One region of the Modestobacter sp. SYSU DS0290 genome, then DNA from elsewhere that is predicted to be linked to it. Evidence: riboswitches for the same ligand, from Rfam matches in the RefSeq annotation. Region 1 holds a riboswitch; each other region holds the start of a gene.
What was found. A riboswitch is a leader RNA that binds a small molecule or an ion and turns the genes downstream of it on or off. The one in region 1 is predicted to bind thiamine pyrophosphate.

Region 2: another riboswitch for thiamine pyrophosphate. It lies ahead of ACI795_RS05025 (purine-cytosine permease family protein); the one in region 1 lies ahead of thiC (phosphomethylpyrimidine synthase ThiC).
Region 3: another riboswitch for thiamine pyrophosphate. It lies ahead of thiM (hydroxyethylthiazole kinase); the one in region 1 lies ahead of thiC (phosphomethylpyrimidine synthase ThiC).
Region 4: another riboswitch for thiamine pyrophosphate. It lies ahead of ACI795_RS11015 (alcohol dehydrogenase catalytic domain-containing protein); the one in region 1 lies ahead of thiC (phosphomethylpyrimidine synthase ThiC).

Annotation. Positions count from the first base shown of each region.
Region 1 covers NZ_JBJHAI010000005.1:41,231-45,431, forward strand. Annotated here, with positions in the region: gene ACI795_RS06665 (AAA family ATPase) at 1-529, opposite strand, end outside; gene ACI795_RS06670 (hypothetical protein) at 563-832, opposite strand; gene ACI795_RS06675 (M18 family aminopeptidase) at 982-2,265, shown strand; TPP riboswitch at 2,310-2,423, shown strand; gene thiC (phosphomethylpyrimidine synthase ThiC) at 2,417-4,201, shown strand, end outside.
Region 2 covers NZ_JBJHAI010000003.1:113,972-118,172, reverse strand. Annotated here, with positions in the region: gene ACI795_RS05040 (ABC transporter ATP-binding protein) at 1-648, opposite strand, end outside; gene ACI795_RS05035 (TenA family protein) at 650-1,282, opposite strand; gene ACI795_RS05030 (thiaminase II/PqqC family protein) at 1,279-1,893, opposite strand; TPP riboswitch at 2,003-2,114, shown strand; gene ACI795_RS05025 (purine-cytosine permease family protein) at 2,108-3,442, shown strand; gene thiE (thiamine phosphate synthase) at 3,439-4,059, shown strand; gene thiO (glycine oxidase ThiO) at 4,056-4,201, shown strand, end outside.
Region 3 covers NZ_JBJHAI010000005.1:169,088-173,288, forward strand. Annotated here, with positions in the region: gene ACI795_RS07240 (LamG-like jellyroll fold domain-containing protein) at 1-121, opposite strand, end outside; gene ACI795_RS07245 (hypothetical protein) at 145-690, opposite strand; gene ACI795_RS07250 (GNAT family N-acetyltransferase) at 935-1,387, opposite strand; TPP riboswitch at 1,446-1,538, shown strand; gene thiM (hydroxyethylthiazole kinase) at 1,530-2,324, shown strand; gene thiE (thiamine phosphate synthase) at 2,324-2,983, shown strand; gene thiD (bifunctional hydroxymethylpyrimidine kinase/phosphomethylpyrimidine kinase) at 2,980-3,798, shown strand; gene ACI795_RS07270 (tetratricopeptide repeat protein) at 3,824-4,201, opposite strand, start outside.
Region 4 covers NZ_JBJHAI010000010.1:125,883-130,083, forward strand. Annotated here, with positions in the region: gene ACI795_RS11000 (acetyl-CoA C-acetyltransferase) at 1-660, opposite strand, end outside; gene ACI795_RS11005 (SDR family NAD(P)-dependent oxidoreductase) at 788-1,573, opposite strand; gene ACI795_RS11010 (hypothetical protein) at 1,793-2,002, shown strand; TPP riboswitch at 2,007-2,115, shown strand; gene ACI795_RS11015 (alcohol dehydrogenase catalytic domain-containing protein) at 2,106-3,116, shown strand; gene ACI795_RS11020 (MFS transporter) at 3,148-4,201, shown strand, end outside.

The DNA.
Region 1 (4,201 bases):
AGGTGAGCACGACCAGCGGTGGCGTCTCCGCGCGGATGGTGCCCAGCTCGGGCACCGAGATGGTGAAGTCGCTGAGCACCTCGAGCAGGAAGGCCTCGAACTCGTCGTCGGCCCGGTCGACCTCGTCGACGAGCAGCACCGACGGGGAGCCCTCCAGCGCCTGCAGCAGCGGGCGGGCCAGCAGGAACCGCCGGTCGTAGAGCCCGGCCTCCAGCTGCTCGGTGTCACCGGTCGCGTGCGCGGCCTCGGCGGCCCGCAGGTGCAGCAGCTGCCGGCCGAAGTCCCAGTCGTAGAGGGCGTGGCTGGCCTCCAGCCCCTCGTAGCACTGCAGCCGGTACAGCGGGCGGCCGGTGACCTCGGCCAGCGCCCGGGCCAGCGCGGTCTTGCCGACGCCGGCCTCGCCCTCCAGGAACAGCGGGCGGTGCATGACCAGCGCCAGGTACGCCGCCGTCGCCAGGCCCTCGTCCGGCAGGTACCCGGTCGACTCGAGGGCGTCGGCGAGCGCGGCGGGGTCGGTGGGCTGCGTCACGCTGCGCAGCATCTCACCGCGGACGGCGGCTGGTCACTCCTCGGCCATCGCCGGCAGGTAGTCCTCGTAGCTGGCGATCACGTCCTCCAGCTCGACGACGTCGGGGAAGTCGGCGACGTCCTGGTGCCGGCGGAGGAACCGGACCGTGCGCAGCACGACGTCCTCCTCGTCGTCGGTGCCCAGCCGGTCGAGCACCTCGGGGGTGAGCTTGAACCAGGTGGTCACGTCCTCGGCCTCGGTGGCCTGCACCACCACGTACTCGTGCTCGCCCTGGCCCTGGATCTCGATGTCGTCGTCCGCCACGGCAGTGGCTCTACCCGCCCCCGCTCGGCGAAACGCAGGCCAGGCGGGTGGCCCCCCAGGTCCGCCGGCACTGGGCCGGGCTCGCGGCGTCCACCTGGTCGAGGGTGGGCGCCGGCACCGACCCCGGTCTCCCGGGGCACGATGGGCGCATGCCGGAGACCCCGACCGACGACCTCGCCCTCGGCGACGACCTGCGCGCCTTCATCGACGCCTCCCCCTCCCCGGGGCACGCGGTGGCCGAGATGGCCCGCCGCCTGGTCGAGGCCGGGTTCACCGAGCTGGTCGAGACCGACGCCTGGGAGTTGGCGCCGGGCGGGGAGCACTTCGTCGTCCGGCACGGCAGCCTGATCGCCTTCCGGGTGGGCAGCGCGCCGTCCGCCGAGGCCGGGCTGCGGCTGGTCGGGGCGCACACCGACTCCCCCACGTTCAAGGTGCGCCCGCACTCCGACGTCCGGCAGGCCGGCTACCGGCTGGTCGGCGTCGAGCCCTACGGCGGCGGGCTGTGGCACACCTGGCTGGACCGCGAGCTGACCGTGGCCGGCAGGGTCGCGCTGCGCGGAGGGACGACGGCGCTGGTCCGGCTGCCCGGGGCGCCGCTGCGGCTGCCGTCCCTGGCGATCCACCTCGACCGCAGCGTCCGCGACGGGCTGACGCTGGATCCCCAGCGCGAACTGGTGCCGGTCTGGTCGAACGACCTCGACTACCCCGACCTGCTGGAGTGGCTCGCCACCGAGCTCAGCGCCGACCCGCTCGACGTCGTCGGGCACGACCTGGTGCTCGCCGACACCCAGCCGGCCGGGGTCACCGGCGCCGACGGCACCTGGATCGCCGCACCCCGGCTGGACAACGAGGCGAGCTGCCACGCCGGCGTGACGGCGCTGATCGCCGCGACCGGCGGCCCGCGCACCCAGCTGTTCGTCGCCAACGACCACGAGGAGGTCGGCAGCGGCTCGATGTCCGGGGCACGCGGCAGCTTCCTGGAGGACGTCGTGACCCGGCTGGTGGCCCTCACCGACGGCGGCGACGTCCAGGCGCTGCCCCGGGCGCTGGCCCGGTCGCGGCTGGTGTCGGCGGACATGGCGCACGCGGTGCACCCGACCCGGTCCGACCGGCACGAGCCGGCGCACGCCCCCGTGCTCGGCGGTGGCCCGGTGCTGAAGCTGAACGCCAACCAGGCCTACGCCACCGATGCAGCCTCCAGCGGGTGGTTCGCCGAGCGGTGCGCCGGGGCCGGGGTGCCGGTGCAGCACTTCGTCTCCCGGGCCGACCTGCCGTGCGGCTCGACGATCGGCCCGCTGACCGCGACCCGGCTGGGCATCCCCACGGTGGACGTCGGCGCCCCGATGCTCGCCATGCACTCGGCGCGGGAGCTGGCCAGCGCCCGCGACGTCCCGCTGATGGTGGCTGCGCTGACCGCCTGCTTCACCGACTGAGCCGCACTGCTGCTGGTGCTGGGCAGCAGCGCGGCCCTAGGGTGACCACGACCCGCGGGAGCCTCACGAACCGAGGCTGAGAGGGCGGCAGGACCGGCCGCTGACCGTTCGTACCTGATCCGGTTCGCACCGGCGTAGGGAGGAACCCCTGATGACTGCTGCCCCCAGCCCGTCCGAGGCCGAGAACGGCGCGTTCCCCGGCTCCCGCAAGACGTACCTCGCCGGCAGTCGCCCGGATCTGCGGGTGCCGATGCGGGAGGTCCAGCTCACCACCGGCGACAGCGTCGTCCTCTACGACACCTCCGGGCCGTACACGGACCCCGCCGTCGTGACCGACGTCCGCCGGGGCCTGCCCCGGCTGCGCGCGACCTGGATCGGCGAGCGCGGTGACACCGAGGCGTACACCGGCCGCCCCGTGCAGCCGGTGGACGACGGCCGCCGCGCCGACGACGGGCGCGACCTGGACAGCGTCTTCGCCACGGCCCACCAGCCGCGGCGAGCGCTGCCCGGACGCACGGTGACCCAGCTGGCGTACGCCCGCCGGGGCGAGGTGACCGCCGAGATGGAGTTCGTGGCGCTGCGCGAGGGCGTCCCCGTCGAGCACGTCCGCAGCGAGATCGCGCGCGGCCGCGCCGTCCTGCCGGCCAACGTGAACCACCCGGAGTCCGAGCCGATGGCGATCGGCCGCAACCTCCTGGTCAAGATCAACGCCAACATCGGCAACAGCGCGGTCGCCTCCTCCATCGAGGAGGAGGTCGCGAAGATGACCTGGGCGACCCGGTGGGGCGCGGACACGGTCATGGACCTCTCCACCGGCCGGAACATCCACACCACCCGCGAGTGGATCATCCGCAACAGCGCCGTCCCGATCGGGACGGTGCCGATCTACCAGGCGCTGGAGAAGGTGAACGGCAAGGCCGAGGACCTGTCCTGGGAGATCTACCGGGACACCCTGGTCGAGCAGTTCGAGCAGGGCGTCGACTACGTGACCGTGCACGCCGGGGTGCTGCTGCGGTACGTGCCGCTGGCCGCCGGGCGCAAGACCGGGATCGTGTCCCGCGGCGGGTCGATCATGGCGGCGTGGTGCCTGGCGCACCACGAGGAGAACTTCCTCTACACGCACTTCCGCGAGATGTGCGAGCTGATGGCCGCCTACGACGTGACGTTCTCCCTCGGCGACGGGCTGCGCCCCGGCTGCATCGCCGACGCCAACGACGAGGCCCAGTTCAGCGAGCTGCGCACGCTCGGCGAGCTCACGAAGATCGCCTGGGAGCACGACGTGCAGGTGATGGTCGAGGGGCCGGGGCACGTCCCGATGCACAAGATCAAGGAGAACATGGACCTCCAGCTGGAGGTCTGCGACGAGGCGCCGTTCTACACCCTGGGCCCGCTGACCACCGATGTCGCGCCCGGCTACGACCACATCACCAGCGCGATCGGCGCGGCGATGATCGGCTGGTACGGGACGGCGATGCTCTGCTACGTCACGCCCAAGGAGCACCTCGGCCTGCCGGACCGGGACGACGTCAAGGACGGCGTCATCACCTACAAGATCGCCGCGCACGCCGCAGACCTGGCCAAGGGGCACCCCGGTGCCCAGGCCTGGGACGACGCACTGTCCGATGCCCGGTTCGAGTTCCGCTGGGAGGACCAGTTCAACCTCTCGCTCGACCCGACCACGGCCCGGGAGATGCACGACGAGACGCTGCCGGCGCCGGCGGCGAAGACGGCGCACTTCTGCTCGATGTGCGGACCGCACTTCTGCTCGATGCGGATCAGCCAGGACGTGCGCGCCTACGCCGCCCGGAAGGGGCTGGACGACGCGGAGGCGCTGCGGGCCGGGATGGCGGAGAAGTCCGCCCAGTTCCGCGACGAGGGCGGGCGGGTGTACCTGCCGGTGACCGAGCTGGCGCAGACGGTGGCACCAGGGGAGCCG
Region 2 (4,201 bases), on a different contig from region 1:
GGAGACCAGCGGGCACTCCTCGTCGTCGACGACCAGCACGGCGTCGGCCAGGGTGCGGAGGAACTCCGGGTCGTGGCTGGCGAACACCACCGTGGCGCCGGCGGCGACGTCGTCGCGCAGCCGGGCGGCCAGCTGCCGGCGCATCCCGGTGTCCAGCCGGCGCTCGGGCTCGTCGAGCACCAGCAGCCGGGCCGGGCGCACCAGCGCCGCGGCCAGCGCGAGCCGCCGCCGCTGCCCGGAGGAGACCGCCGAGGGCAGCGCCTCGGCCCGCCCGGCCAGCCCAAACGCCTCGACCTCCCGGGCGACGACGTCCTCAGGGTCGGCCACGCCGTGCCCGCGGGCGGTCAGCAGCAGGTGTTCCACCCCGGTGAGCGCCGGGAAGAAGGCGTCCTCGTCCAGCACGGTGGCCACCTCGGCGCGGAAGGCCGCCGAGCGCTCGTCGACCGGTTCCCCGGCGTAGCGCACCGTGCCGCCCAGCGGCGGGAGCAGCCCGACCAGGGTCTGCAGCACGGTCGACTTGCCCGCGCCGTTCGGCCCCACCAGCCCCAGCGCGGTCCCGGGCGGCACCGTGACGCTGACCGGCGCGCAGACCGGCTCGCCCTCCGCGTAGCCGACGAGCAGCTCCTCGGCCGTCAGGAGCCCTGCCACCTCAGGCACCGCTCCACGCGGCGTCGAAGAAGCCGACCTCCAGCTCCATGGCCCGGCGGTGGGCGGCCCGCACCGCGGTGAGCCGGTCCTCGGACGCGTCGGCGCACAGCCGGTCGAGCAGCCGCTCCAGGGTGGCGGCCAGCTCCTCGAACTGCGGGGCGGCGTAGGTGTCCACCCACTCCCGGTAGGGCCCGTGCGCCCGGTCGGCCAGCTGCTGGCCGAGGTGGGCGTACAGCCGCATGCACGGGGTCATCGCCGCGCAGGTCAGCGCCGGGTCCCCCCGCCCGGCGGCATCGAGGAGGAACTCCGTGTAGGCCGACGTCGCCGGTAGCGGCTGCACGTCGGCGAGGTCGATCCCCCACTGCTGCGCGTAACCGCCGTGCAGCCGCAGCTCCTCCTGCACCCCGGCCCGCAGGTCGGCGAGCACCGCGGTCACCCCGGGGTCACCGCTGCTCTCCGCACCCAGCCGGTAGGCGCGGGCGAAGGCGTCGAGGAAGAAGGCGTCCTGGGCCACGTACCCGGCGAACCGCTCCCGGGGCAGCGTGCCGTCGGCGATGCCCTGCACGAACGGGTGCGCCAGCGCAGCCGCGGCCAGATCGGCGTCGGCGGCCCACAGCTCCGCGGCGACGCTCACGCCGCGGCCCCCGCCGCCTCCATCGCCATGTCCCAGAAGGCGATCTCCGCGGTGACCACCTCGGCGAACACCGCCTCCGCGTCGGCGGCGGCCGCCGGGAACGCGTCGGCGGCCGCGGCGAGCCCGGCCACGTACCCGGCGAAGCCCGGCGCGGTCCAGTGCTCGACGAACTCCCGGTACTGCGGTGCGCCGGGGAGCGCGCCGGACCAGGCGTCGAGGTAGGTGCGCTCGATCGTCCACAGCGCGGTGAGGCCGGTCGGGACGTCGGCGCCGTCGAGCCGGGCCAGCAGCTCGGCGTAGGCGGTGGTGGCCGACCGTGTCGGCGCCTCCAGGTCCAGGCCGCGGGCTCCGGCCAGCTGCTCGAACCAGGCCAGCTCCTCGACCAGCGCGACCAGGCCCCCGGCCAGCACCGCCTGCGCCGGGCGGGGCGCGCGGGCCAGCAACCGGGCCTGGAAGCGCAGCAGGTCGGCCACGAACCGGGCGTCCTGCACCAGCCAGGTGTCGAAGGCCGCGACCGGCACGGTCCCCTCGCGCACCCCGGTCAGGAACGGGTGCGCGGTGGCAGCCCGCCAGGCGATGGGGGAACGGGACAGCAGCTCGTCGACCGGCACGGGCGGGACTCTAGCCAGACCGGCCCCCGGCAGCCGAGTTCCGGACGGCGGGGTTCCCCGGCGGCGGGTCCGCGCGCCCCGGTGGCCTAGGGTGACGGGCGTCATGGCCGATGCCATGTGCGGGAGCTCGGGCGGAACCGGGCTGAGAGGGCGGCTGAGCGCCGCCGACCGCTGGAACCTGACCGGGTAATGCCGGCGTAGGGAGCGACACCTGATGAGCACCCCCACCCACCCGTCCCCCGTGGCCGGGGACGCCCCCCTCACCCTCACCGAGGCGCCCCCGCGCACCCTCGGCCTGCGCGACTCGCTGGGCCTGTGGGGCAACCTCGGGATCAGCCTGCTGCTGCCGGTCGCCGCGGTCTACGTGGTCCTGCCCGGTCGCTCGCTCGCGGTCACGATCGGCGCCATCGTCGTCGGCGCCGTCATCGGCGCGGCCCTGCTCGGCGCCACCGCCGCGGCCGGCGCCCGCGAGCAGGTGCCGGCCATGGTGCTGCTGCGCGGCCTGCTCGGCCGGCGCAGCTCCTACCTGCCCACCGCGCTGAACCTCGTGCAGTGCATCGGCTGGGCCACCTTCGAGATCGTGATCATCGCCGAGGCCGCCTCCCGGGTGCTCGACGCCCCGCGCTGGCCCTTCGTCCTCGGCGCCGGCGTGCTGGCCACCGCCATGGCGCTGCGGCCGCTGGGCGTCGTCCGGGTGCTCGCCCGCTACGCGGTGTGGGCGGCGCTCGCCGCGCTGGTCTACCTCTACGTGCAGGTGCTCCGCGAGCCGCTCCCCGAGCTCACCGAGGGCAGCGCCACCTCGTTCTGGACGGCGGCCGACATCGTCATCGCCCTGCCGGTCTCCTGGATCCCGCTGGCTGCCGACTACAGCCGGCACGTGCGCAGCAGCCGGGCCGCCGGCGTCGGCGCGAGCGTGGGGTACGGCATCGCCACCGTCGTGATGTTCACCCTCGGCGTGCTCGCGCTGGCCGCCTACGGCAGCGCCGGCCTGGACGTCGTCGACGCCCTGCTGGCCGTGCCGCTGGGCGCGCTGGCGGTGCTGCTGCTGGTCGTCGTCGAGCTGGACGAGGCGTTCGCGAACCTGTACTCGACGGCGGTCTCCGCGCAGAACGTCGTCGCCCGGGCCGACCGGCGGGTGCTCGTCCTGGTCGTCGGCGCGGTGGCCACCGTGCTGGCGCTGACCTTCGACATCGCCGCCTACGAGCCGTTCCTCTTCCTGATCGGCGCGGTGTTCGTGCCGCTGGCCGGGGTGTTCCTGGTGGCCTACTGGCTGCTCCCCCGCGGGGCCTGGGACACCTCCGACACGGCACCCGCCCGCCTGGAGCTGCTGCTGCCGTGGGTGGCGGGCTTCATCGCCTACCAGCTCACCCTGCCCACGTACTTCGCCGGCCCGGGAGCGAGCTGGACGGCGTGGTGGACCGCGCGGCAGACCGACCTGGGCATCGACCCGGCCAACGGCTGGTCGGCGTCGCTGGTCAGCCTGGCGGTGGCCGTGCTCCTCACCCTGGTCGTGCGGGCCCCGGCGCTGCTGCGGGGGCGCCGGTCGTGACCCTGGGCCGGCTGCACGTGCTCACCGACGCCCGCGGCGGGCCGGCGGCGCTGGCCGCGGTCGAGGCCGCCGTCGCCGCCGGGGCGCCGGTCGTGCAGGTCCGCGCCAAGGGCGGCACCGACCGGGAGCTGTACGAGTTCGCCCGCGCCGTCGTGGCGGTCTGCGCCCCAGCCGGGGCGACCTGCCTGGTCAACGACCGGGTGGACGTCGCCCTGGCGGTCGGCGCCGACGGGACCCACCTGGGCGCCGGTGACCTGCCGCTGGCCGCCGCCCGCCGGGTCGCCGGCCCCGGGCACCTGCTCGGCGGCACCTGCCGCGACCCGGACCTCGCCCGCCGGCTGGTCGCCGAGGGCGCCGACTACCTCGGCGTCGGCCCCGCCTGGCCGACGACGACCAAGACCGGGCTGCCCGACGCGCTCGGCCCGGCCGGCATCGCCGAGGTCGCCGCCGCCGTCGACGTCCCGGTGGTCGCCATCGGCGGGGTCACCGCCGCGCGGGTGCCGGAGCTGCTGGCCGCCGGCGCCGCCGGGGTCGCCGTCGTGGGCGCGGTCTCCGCCGCCGCCGACCCGGCCGCCGCCACCCGGGAGTTGCTGCGGCAGCTCGGGGGCGCGCCGTGAGCCTCGACGTCGTCGTCGCCGGGGGCGGGCTCATCGGCCTGTCGGTGGCCTGGCGGTCCGCGCAGCGCGGGCTGTCGGTCACCGTCGTGGACGACGCACCCGGCGCGGGGGCCTCCGCCGCGGCCGCCGGGATGCTCGCCCC
Region 3 (4,201 bases), 130 kb from region 1:
GCCAGCCGGCCACGGCCGGCGCCACCGAGACGAGGACGAGCAGCACCAGGGTGCCCAGCACGGTGCGCGCCAGGACCGTGCCGGCGAGCGCCGTGCGGCTCTGCCGCCAGGTGGCGGTCACCGGCGTGACATCCGGGGAGGCACTCATCGGGACTGGGCCTCCCAGACGAAGGTCACCGTCGCCGACCCGCCCTGCACCCTGCCCGGGCTGTTGACCGGGAGGGTGTAGGTGATCTCGTAGGTCCGCTGGTCGCCGGCCGGGTCGCCCGACGTCGTCCAGTCGCCCCGGCCGTCGGCCCACCGGTCCGCGGGGAAGGCGGCCAGCGTTCCGTCGTACACCGACGCGTTCGAGCGGAAGCCCGCGCAGTCGGCGTACCCGCCGCCGGTGCCGATCCGGACCGTGAGCCTCAGGGCGTCGGCCAGGCCGTTGGAGTCCGAACGTCCGGTGACGTACATGCGGACGCTCGCCGGCACGGTGCCGGTGGAGGTCACCGTGATGCACCGGGTGCCGGTGCCTCCTCGCTTCAGGTCCGGGATCGTGAACATGGTGCCGCCGGCGTCGTCGGACAGGACCACTGTCCCGGTGCTCACGGTGGGCAGCGCGAGGGCGCCGGTGGTGACGGTGAACCCCGCGTAGGCCGACTGCCACACCAGGGCGGTGGCGAGCACCAGCGCACCGGCCGCGGACATGACCGCCCCCCGTCGCGTCGCGCGACGGCTGGGACGGCGGGGCGTCACCTTCGTCATGCCTGGCTCTCCGGGGCTCCGGGAGGACGGCCGCTCCGGTCACCCCCTGCGGGCCCGAGGCTAGGACCGGGGCGACCGGCGCCGGAAGACCACCCGTCACGGTGCCACTCCACTGGGTGACTGGTCGGGCGGCCATCGGGGCGGCCTGGTGACGCGGTGTCGGCCAGGCCGCCGACTCCACCCCTGCTCAGCCCGGCGCCGCCGGCAGCCGCATCGGCAGGTGCAGGATGCCGTCCTCGTCGTAGTCCGGACCCGACCGGCGGAAGCCGAAGCGCTCGTACCAGCTCTCCAGGTACGCCTGGGCGCCGATGTCGATCGTGCGACCGTCGCACAGCTCGATGCCGCGGCGGATCAGGTCGGCCGACAGCCCGCGGCCACGCGCGCCCACGGCAGTGGCCACCCGGCCGATGGCGCGGTCCTCACCGTTGTGCAGCACCCGGATCGTGGCCAGCACCGTGCCGTCGTCGGCGGCGAACCAGAGGTGCTCGGTGGTCGGCTCGGTGTCGCGGCCGTCGAGCTCCGGATAGGGGCAGGCCTGCTCGACGACGAAGACGTCGACCCGCAGCCGGAGGATCCCGTAGAGCTCGGCCGGTGTCAGCTCGGCGAACGGTGCCTGACGCAGGCGGGGTGTGGCGGTCACCGACCCATGGTCGCAAGCCGCTCCCCGCCGGGTGGCCGCGGTGCGGTGTTAGCGTCGCTGTCCTGACACGGGGTGTCCCGCCGGGACTGAGAACACACCCGTCGAACCTGCTCCAGTTCGCACTGGCGAAGGGATGTCACGCGTGGACGCCAGTTCCCTGCGCACCGCCCGCGAGGCGCTGCGCGACACCGCACCCCTGGTGCACTGCCTCACCAACACCGTGGTCCAGGCGATCACCGCCAACGCGCTGCTCGCCGTGGGCGCGGCCCCGGCGATGGTCGACGACCCGGCCGAGGCCGGCGAGTTCGCCGCCGTCGCCTCCGCGGTGCTGGTCAACGTCGGCACCGTCTCCCAGCGCACGGCCGACGCGATGCGCCTGGCCGCCCGGGCCGCGGGCGAGGCGGGCACTCCGTGGGTGCTCGACCCGGTCGCCGTCGGCGGACTCGGGTTCCGCACCGCGCTCGCCGCCGACCTGGTGGAGCTGCGACCCACCGTGGTCCGCGGCAACGCCTCCGAGGTGCTCGCCCTGGCCGGGGCCGGCGCGGGTGGCCGTGGGGTGGACAGCACCGCCGACCCGGACGACGCGGTGGAGGTCGCCGCGACGCTGGCCCGGCGCACCGGCGGCGTGGTCGCGGTCAGCGGGCCGGTGGACGTCGTCACCGACGGCGAGCGGACGCTGCGCGTCGGCGGTGGTTCGGCACTGCTCACCCGGACGACCGGCGCCGGCTGCGCCCTGGGGGCGCTCACCGCCGCCTACGTCGCCGCCACCGGCGACCCGCTGCTGGGCACCGTCGCCGCCCACGCGCACGTGGCGCTGGCCGCCGAGGTCGCCGCCGACCTCGCCGACGGGCCGGGCACCTTCGCCCCGCAGTGGCTGGACGCCCTCGACGCCATCGACGGCGAGGCGCTCAGCCGCGCCGACGTCCGCACCGCCTGATGCGGCGGGCGTTCGACCCCACCCTCTACCTGGTCACCGACACGCTGCTCTGCGCGCCGCGGTCGGTGCCGGAGGTGGTGGCGGCCGCGGTCGCCGGCGGGGTGACCGCGGTGCAGGTGCGGGACAAGACCGCGAGCCGGCGCGACCTGCTGGCGCTCACCCGCGCGGTGCAGCAGGTCCTCCCGCCGGAGGTGGCGCTGGTGGTCAACGACGCCGTCGACGTGGCGCTGATCGCCGGCGCCGACGGGGTGCACGTCGGGCAGGACGACCTGCCGGCCACCGAGGTGCGGGCGTTGCTCGGCCCGGACGCCGTCCTCGGTGTCTCCGTGGGGGACGACGCCGACCTCACGGAGGTGCTCGCGCTGCCGCGGGGGACCGTGGACCTGGTCGGGCTGAGCCCGGTGTGGGCCACCCCGACCAAGCCCGACGCCGGCACCGGGCTCGGGCTGGCCGGCACCCGCGCACTCGCCGCCCGGGCGCACGCCGGCGGGGTGGCCGCCGTCGCGATCGGTGGCATCTCCGCCGCGAACGCCGCCCAGGTCGCCGCCACCGGGGTCGACGGGGTCTGTGTCGTCTCCGAGATCTGCGCCGCCGCCGACCCCGCGGCCGCCGCCCACGCACTGCGCACCACCCTGACCCGGGAGCTGATCGACCGATGACCGCCGCCGTCGCCCTCACCGTCGCCGGCTCCGACCCCAGCGGCGGGGCCGGCATCCAGGCCGATCTGAAGACCTTCAGCGCGCTGGGCACCTACGGCACCGCGGTGCTCACCGCGCTCACCGCGCAGAACACCCGCGGCGTCACCGGCGTGCACGGCGTCCCGGCGGAGTTCGTCGGGGAGCAGCTGCGCACCCTGTTCGCCGACGTGACGGTGCACGCCACCAAGCTCGGCATGCTCGGCACCGCGGAGGTGGTCCGCGAGGTGGCCGCCGCGCTGGCCGAGCGGCCGGGCGGTCCGGTGGTCTGCGACCCGGTGATGGTGGCGACCAGCGGGGACCGGCTGATCTCGGAGGAGGCGGTCGCCGCCGTGCGCACCGACCTGCTGCCGGTCAGCGACCTGATCACCCCGAACGTGCCGGAGGCCGCGGCGCTGCTGGACGTCGCGCCGGCCACCACGGTGGACGAGCTGCCGGAGCAGGCACGGGCGCTGCTGGCGCTGGGCCCGGCCGCGGTGCTACTCAAGGGTGGGCACCTGGGCGGGGACGAGAGCGTCGACGTGCTGGTCACCGCCGACCGCGTGGTCGAGACCCGGCGCCCGCGGGTGGTGACGACGTCGACCCACGGCACCGGCTGCACGCTCTCCTCGGCGCTGGCAGCGCTGGCCGCCCAGGAGCGGCAGGCGGGACGGCCGGTGGACTGGGCGCCCCTGGTCGACCGGGCCCGGGACTACCTGCAGGCCGCGCTGACCGCGGGGGAGACGCTCGGAGTCGGCTCCGGGCACGGCCCGGTGCACCACTTCGCCGGCTGGTGGTGAGCCTGCCGGTGGCGGACCGGGGGACTCAGCCCTCCGCGTCCAGCAGCTGACGCAGCACCCGGGCGGCCAGCTGGTCGCCCCCCTCGGCGCCGCGCAGCAGCTGCTCGATCGCACCGTCGACGTCGCCCTGGTCCAGCAGCAGGACCCCGAGGTCGTGGTGGCAGTGCAGGTCACCGCCGTCGATGCCGGCCCGGTAGGCGGCCGCGGCGGCGACCGGGTGGTCGAACTCCTCGGCGAGCAGGGTGCCCAGCGGGCGCCAGCTCTCCTCCTCGCCGCGCAGCGCGCCCGCCTCCAGGACGCTCCGCGCCTCCTCCAGCCGCCCGGCGGTGCGCAGCAGGTCGGCCAGGTCGACCCGGGTGGAGGGGTGCAGGTCGGCGCCCGCGCGCAGCTCGTCCTCGAGCGC
Region 4 (4,201 bases), on a different contig from region 1:
GAGGACGACGCGGGCGGGGGTCTTGCGCGTGCCCGGCACCTCGACGCCGATGATCTCGTCCTCGAACCGGCCCTCGCGGATCGCGGCGCCCGCCGCCTGCTGCGAGCGGAGTGCCCAGGCGTCCTGCTCCAGCCGGTCGATGCCGTGCTCGCGGCGCACGTTCTCCGCGGTCTCCAGCATGCCACCGGGCACCGGGTGGTCGACGCCGCCGGCGGTCTCGCGGGCGCGGGCGAGGCGGTCGTGCAGCATCACGCCGTCACCCTTGGCGCCGGTGCGCAGCCCGAGTGCGTAGTGCTCGACGTTGCTCATCGACTCCACGCCGCCGGCGATCACCACCTTCCCGGCGCCGGAGGCCACCTGCATGGCCGCGTAGATGACCGCCTGCAGCCCGGACCCGCAGCGCCGGTCGATCTGCAGCCCCGGCACCTGGACCCCCAGCCCCGCGTCGAGCGCGGCGATGCGGCCGATGGCGGGGTTCTCACCGCTGGGGTTGCAGTGGCCGAGCACGACGTCGTCGACCTCGCCCTCGGCCAAGCCGGTCCGCTCGGCGATGGCCCGCAGCGCGGTGGCGGCGAGCTGGTTGGCGCTCAGGCCGGCGAAGACGCCGCCCATGCGGCCGACGGGCGTGCGCACCGGGGAACAGATGACGACGTCGTCCATGCACTCACTGTGCCAGCCCACCCCCGTGCCGGCGCTGCGTCGGCCTCCGCTCAGCGGAAGCCCGGACCGGACGACGCCCGTCCCGGCGGACCGGGAGGGGCGCCGTGCGGAGCGGTCGGGCGGGAGGTCAGTCGCGCGGCTTGGCCATCGCCTCGTGCGCGGAGGTCTTGAAGGCATCCGGCAGGACCTTGTTCATCGCGCCCTGCGCCTTGGTCATCAGCGAGGCGGCGACGACCTGCTTCTCGCCCTTCATCATCGCCTCGAAGCCCTGCTCGGCGACCTCGGCGGCGCCGTCCTTGGGGCCCTTGCCCATGGCGGTGTCCTCCAGGTCGGCCCGCCGGAAGAAGTCGGTGTCCGTCGGGCCGGGCATCAGCGAGGTGATGGTGACGGCGGAGTCCTTGAGCTCCTGCTGCACGGCCTCGGTCAGCGACTGGACGAAGGACTTCGAGGCGTTGTACACCGGCTGGTAGGCCCCGGGCATGGTGGCGGCGATCGAGGAGGTCACCAACACCCGGCCCTCGTTGCGGCCGGTCATCTCCACCAGCACCAGCTTCAGCAGGGCGGCGGTGGAGACGACGTTGAGCTGCATGACCTCGAGGTCGTCGGCCCAGTCGGTGTCGACGAAGGCGCCGCCGCGACCGACGCCGGCGTTGAGCGCGGCGGCGTGCAGCGGCCGCCCGAGGCCCTGGACCCGGGTCCACAGCTGCTCGATGCCCTCCGGGGTGCGGAGGTCCGCCTGGACGGGGATCACCTCGGTGCCCTCGGCGCGCACCTTCGCCGCAGCGGTGTCGATGGTGTGGTCCTCGGCGTTCACCACGACGTCGTAGCCGTGCTGGGCGAACTGCTTGGCGAGCTCCAGCCCGATGCCGCTGGAGGCACCGGTGACCAGGGCGAGCGGCTTGGTCTCAGTCATGGGCGTGCGGATACCCCGGCCCGGTGGAACGGAACCGTGCGCCGGGCAGGCCAGCTCGTCGGCTCAGGTCAGCAGTGCCCGATGCACGACCCGTGCAGCTCATCGGTCGCCAGCGCGTCCAGTGCCGAGCCCGACCGCACCGCGAGCGGACACTCCGGGTCATCGGCAGGGAGTCCGGCCACCACGTTCGGCGGCAGGGGCGCCCGGCAGACTGCGCGGGTGACCGAAGCGACGACCCCGGTGATCTGCTCGGGCAAGGGCTGCACCCACCCCGCCCGCTGGCGGCTGGTCTGGAACAACCCGAAGCTGCACACGCCGGACCGGGAGAAGGTCTGGACGGCGTGCGACGACCACCGCGAGCCGCTCTCGCACCACCTGGCGATCCGCTCGTTCCTGCGCCGCGTCGAGCCCTTCGGGCACGCCGGGTAGGTTCTGCGCTGCACACGGGAGCCCGGGCGCGGGCTGAGACGGCGGACGATCCCCGCCGACCGTCCAACCTGATCCGGTTCGTACCGGCGGAGGGAGCTGCCCGATGCTCGCTGCCCGTTTCCACGCGGCACACCAGCCACTGGCCCTGGACGACGTCCCGGTGCCCGAGCCCGGCCCGGACGAGGTGCGCGTGCGCATCGGCGCCGCCGGGGTCTGCGGCACCGAACTGCACTTCACCGACGGGCTGTACGCGCCGGCGAAGACCCCGATGACGCTGGGCCACGAGGCCGCCGGCACGGTCGAGGCGGTCGGCTCCGCGGTCACCGGGTGGGCCCCGGGCGACCGGGTGGCCGTCTACTACTACCTCTTCTGCGGCGCGTGCCGCTGGTGCCTGCGCGGCCGGCAGAACCTCTGCCTGGCACCCCGGGGCGTGCTCGCCTTCGCCGCCGACGGCGCCTTCGCCGAGCAGCTCGTCGTCCCGGCGCACTGCCTGGTGCGGCTGCCCGACGAGCTGTCGTTCGCGGCGGCCGCGCCGCTGTGCTGCGCCGGCACGACCGCGGTGCACGCGCTGACCGAGGCCGCCGTCGAGCCGGGCGATCTGCTGGTGGTCATGGGCAGCGGTGGAGTGGGGCTGGCCGCGGTGCAGGAGGCCCGGCGCCGGGGCGCCACCGTCGTCGCGGTCAGCCGGGACGACGCCCGCCGCGCCGCCGCCCGCGCGGCCGGGGCGACGGCAGCGGTCTCCCCCGCCGACCTGGCCGACACCGTGACCCGGCTCTCCGGGGGCCAGGGCGCCGACGTCGTCGTGGAGCTGGCCGGCGTGACCGCCACGCTGGAGCTGTCCACCGCGGTGCTGGGCCGGCGCGGCCGGCTGGTCCTGGTCGGCTACAGCGCCGACTCCCTCACCGTGAGCCCGCTGGCGATGGTCGTGGCCGAGCAGCGGGTGCTCTCCAGCGTGGGCAACACCCTGGCCGAACTGGAGCAGGCGGTGGCCCTGGCCGCGGCCGGCCAGCTCGCTCCCCCGGTGGCCGGCACGCTGCCGTTGAGCCAGGTCAACGACGCGCTGGAGCGGCTGCGCGCCGGCGACGTCGCCGGCCGGCTGGTGCTCACGCCATAACGGTCGGGGGGCCGTGTCAGGATCGCTCCTCGTGCGACGCCACCGCGGGGAGACCGCACTGCCCCGCGAGGTCGGCGTCCTCGCCATCGTCGCCTTCGTCGTCGCGCTGGGCTTCGGCGTGGTCGCGCCGGCGATCCCGCTGTTCGCCCGGTCCTACGGGGTGGGGACGACGGCGGTCGGCTTCGCGATCAGCGCGTTCGCCTTCTTCCGGTTCGTCTCCGCGTTCGCCGGTGGCTCGCTGGTCGAGCGGATCGGCGAGCGGGTGGTGCTGGCGGCCGGGCTGCTGATCGTCGCGGTCACCACCGGCGCGGCCGGGCTCGCCGGCAGCTACCCGGTGTTCGTCGCGCTGCGCGCGGCCGGCGGGGTGGGCAGCGCGATGTTCACCGTGGCCGCGCTGTCGCTGCTGCTGCGCACCGCCCCGCCCGCCCAGCGCGGCCGGGCCGCGGCCACCTACCAGGGCGGCTTCATCCTCGGCGGCATCGCCGGTCCGGGCGCCGGCGGCTTCCTCGCCGAGGTCTCCCCACGGCTGCCGTTCTTCGTCTACGCCGGCTTCCTGCTGGTCGCCGGGGCGGTCGCGCTGGTCCTGCTGCGGACCCCCACGCGACCGGCAGTCGAGGTGCCGGCCGCGCCGGTGGCCTCCGGCGTCGACCAGGGCGGCGGAGCCGACACGGCGGCCGCCCCCGGCGTGGAGGCGCCCAGCGGAGGCCTCCGGGCGGCGCTGCGCTCGCGGGCCTACCTGGCCGCGCTGGTGGCCAACCTCGGCGTGGGCTGGGTGCTGTTCGGGGTGCGCAACTCGCTGGTGCCGCTGTACGTGACCGAGGAGCTCGGCAAGACGGTCGCCTGGGCCGGTGCCGGGCTGCTGGCCGGGTCGGTGGCCCAGGCGGTCGGCCTGCTGCGCGCCGGGGCGCTCGCCGACCGCTGGGGCCGCCGCCCTTCGCTGGTCCTCGGCTCGGCCCTGGCCACCGCGTCGCTCGCCGTGCTGGTGCTGCCGCCGGCGACGGGTGCGTTCCTGCTCTCCATGGCCAGCTTCGGCCTGGCCGCCTCGCTGCTGGCCAGCGTGCCGGCCGCGGTGGTGGGCGATGTGA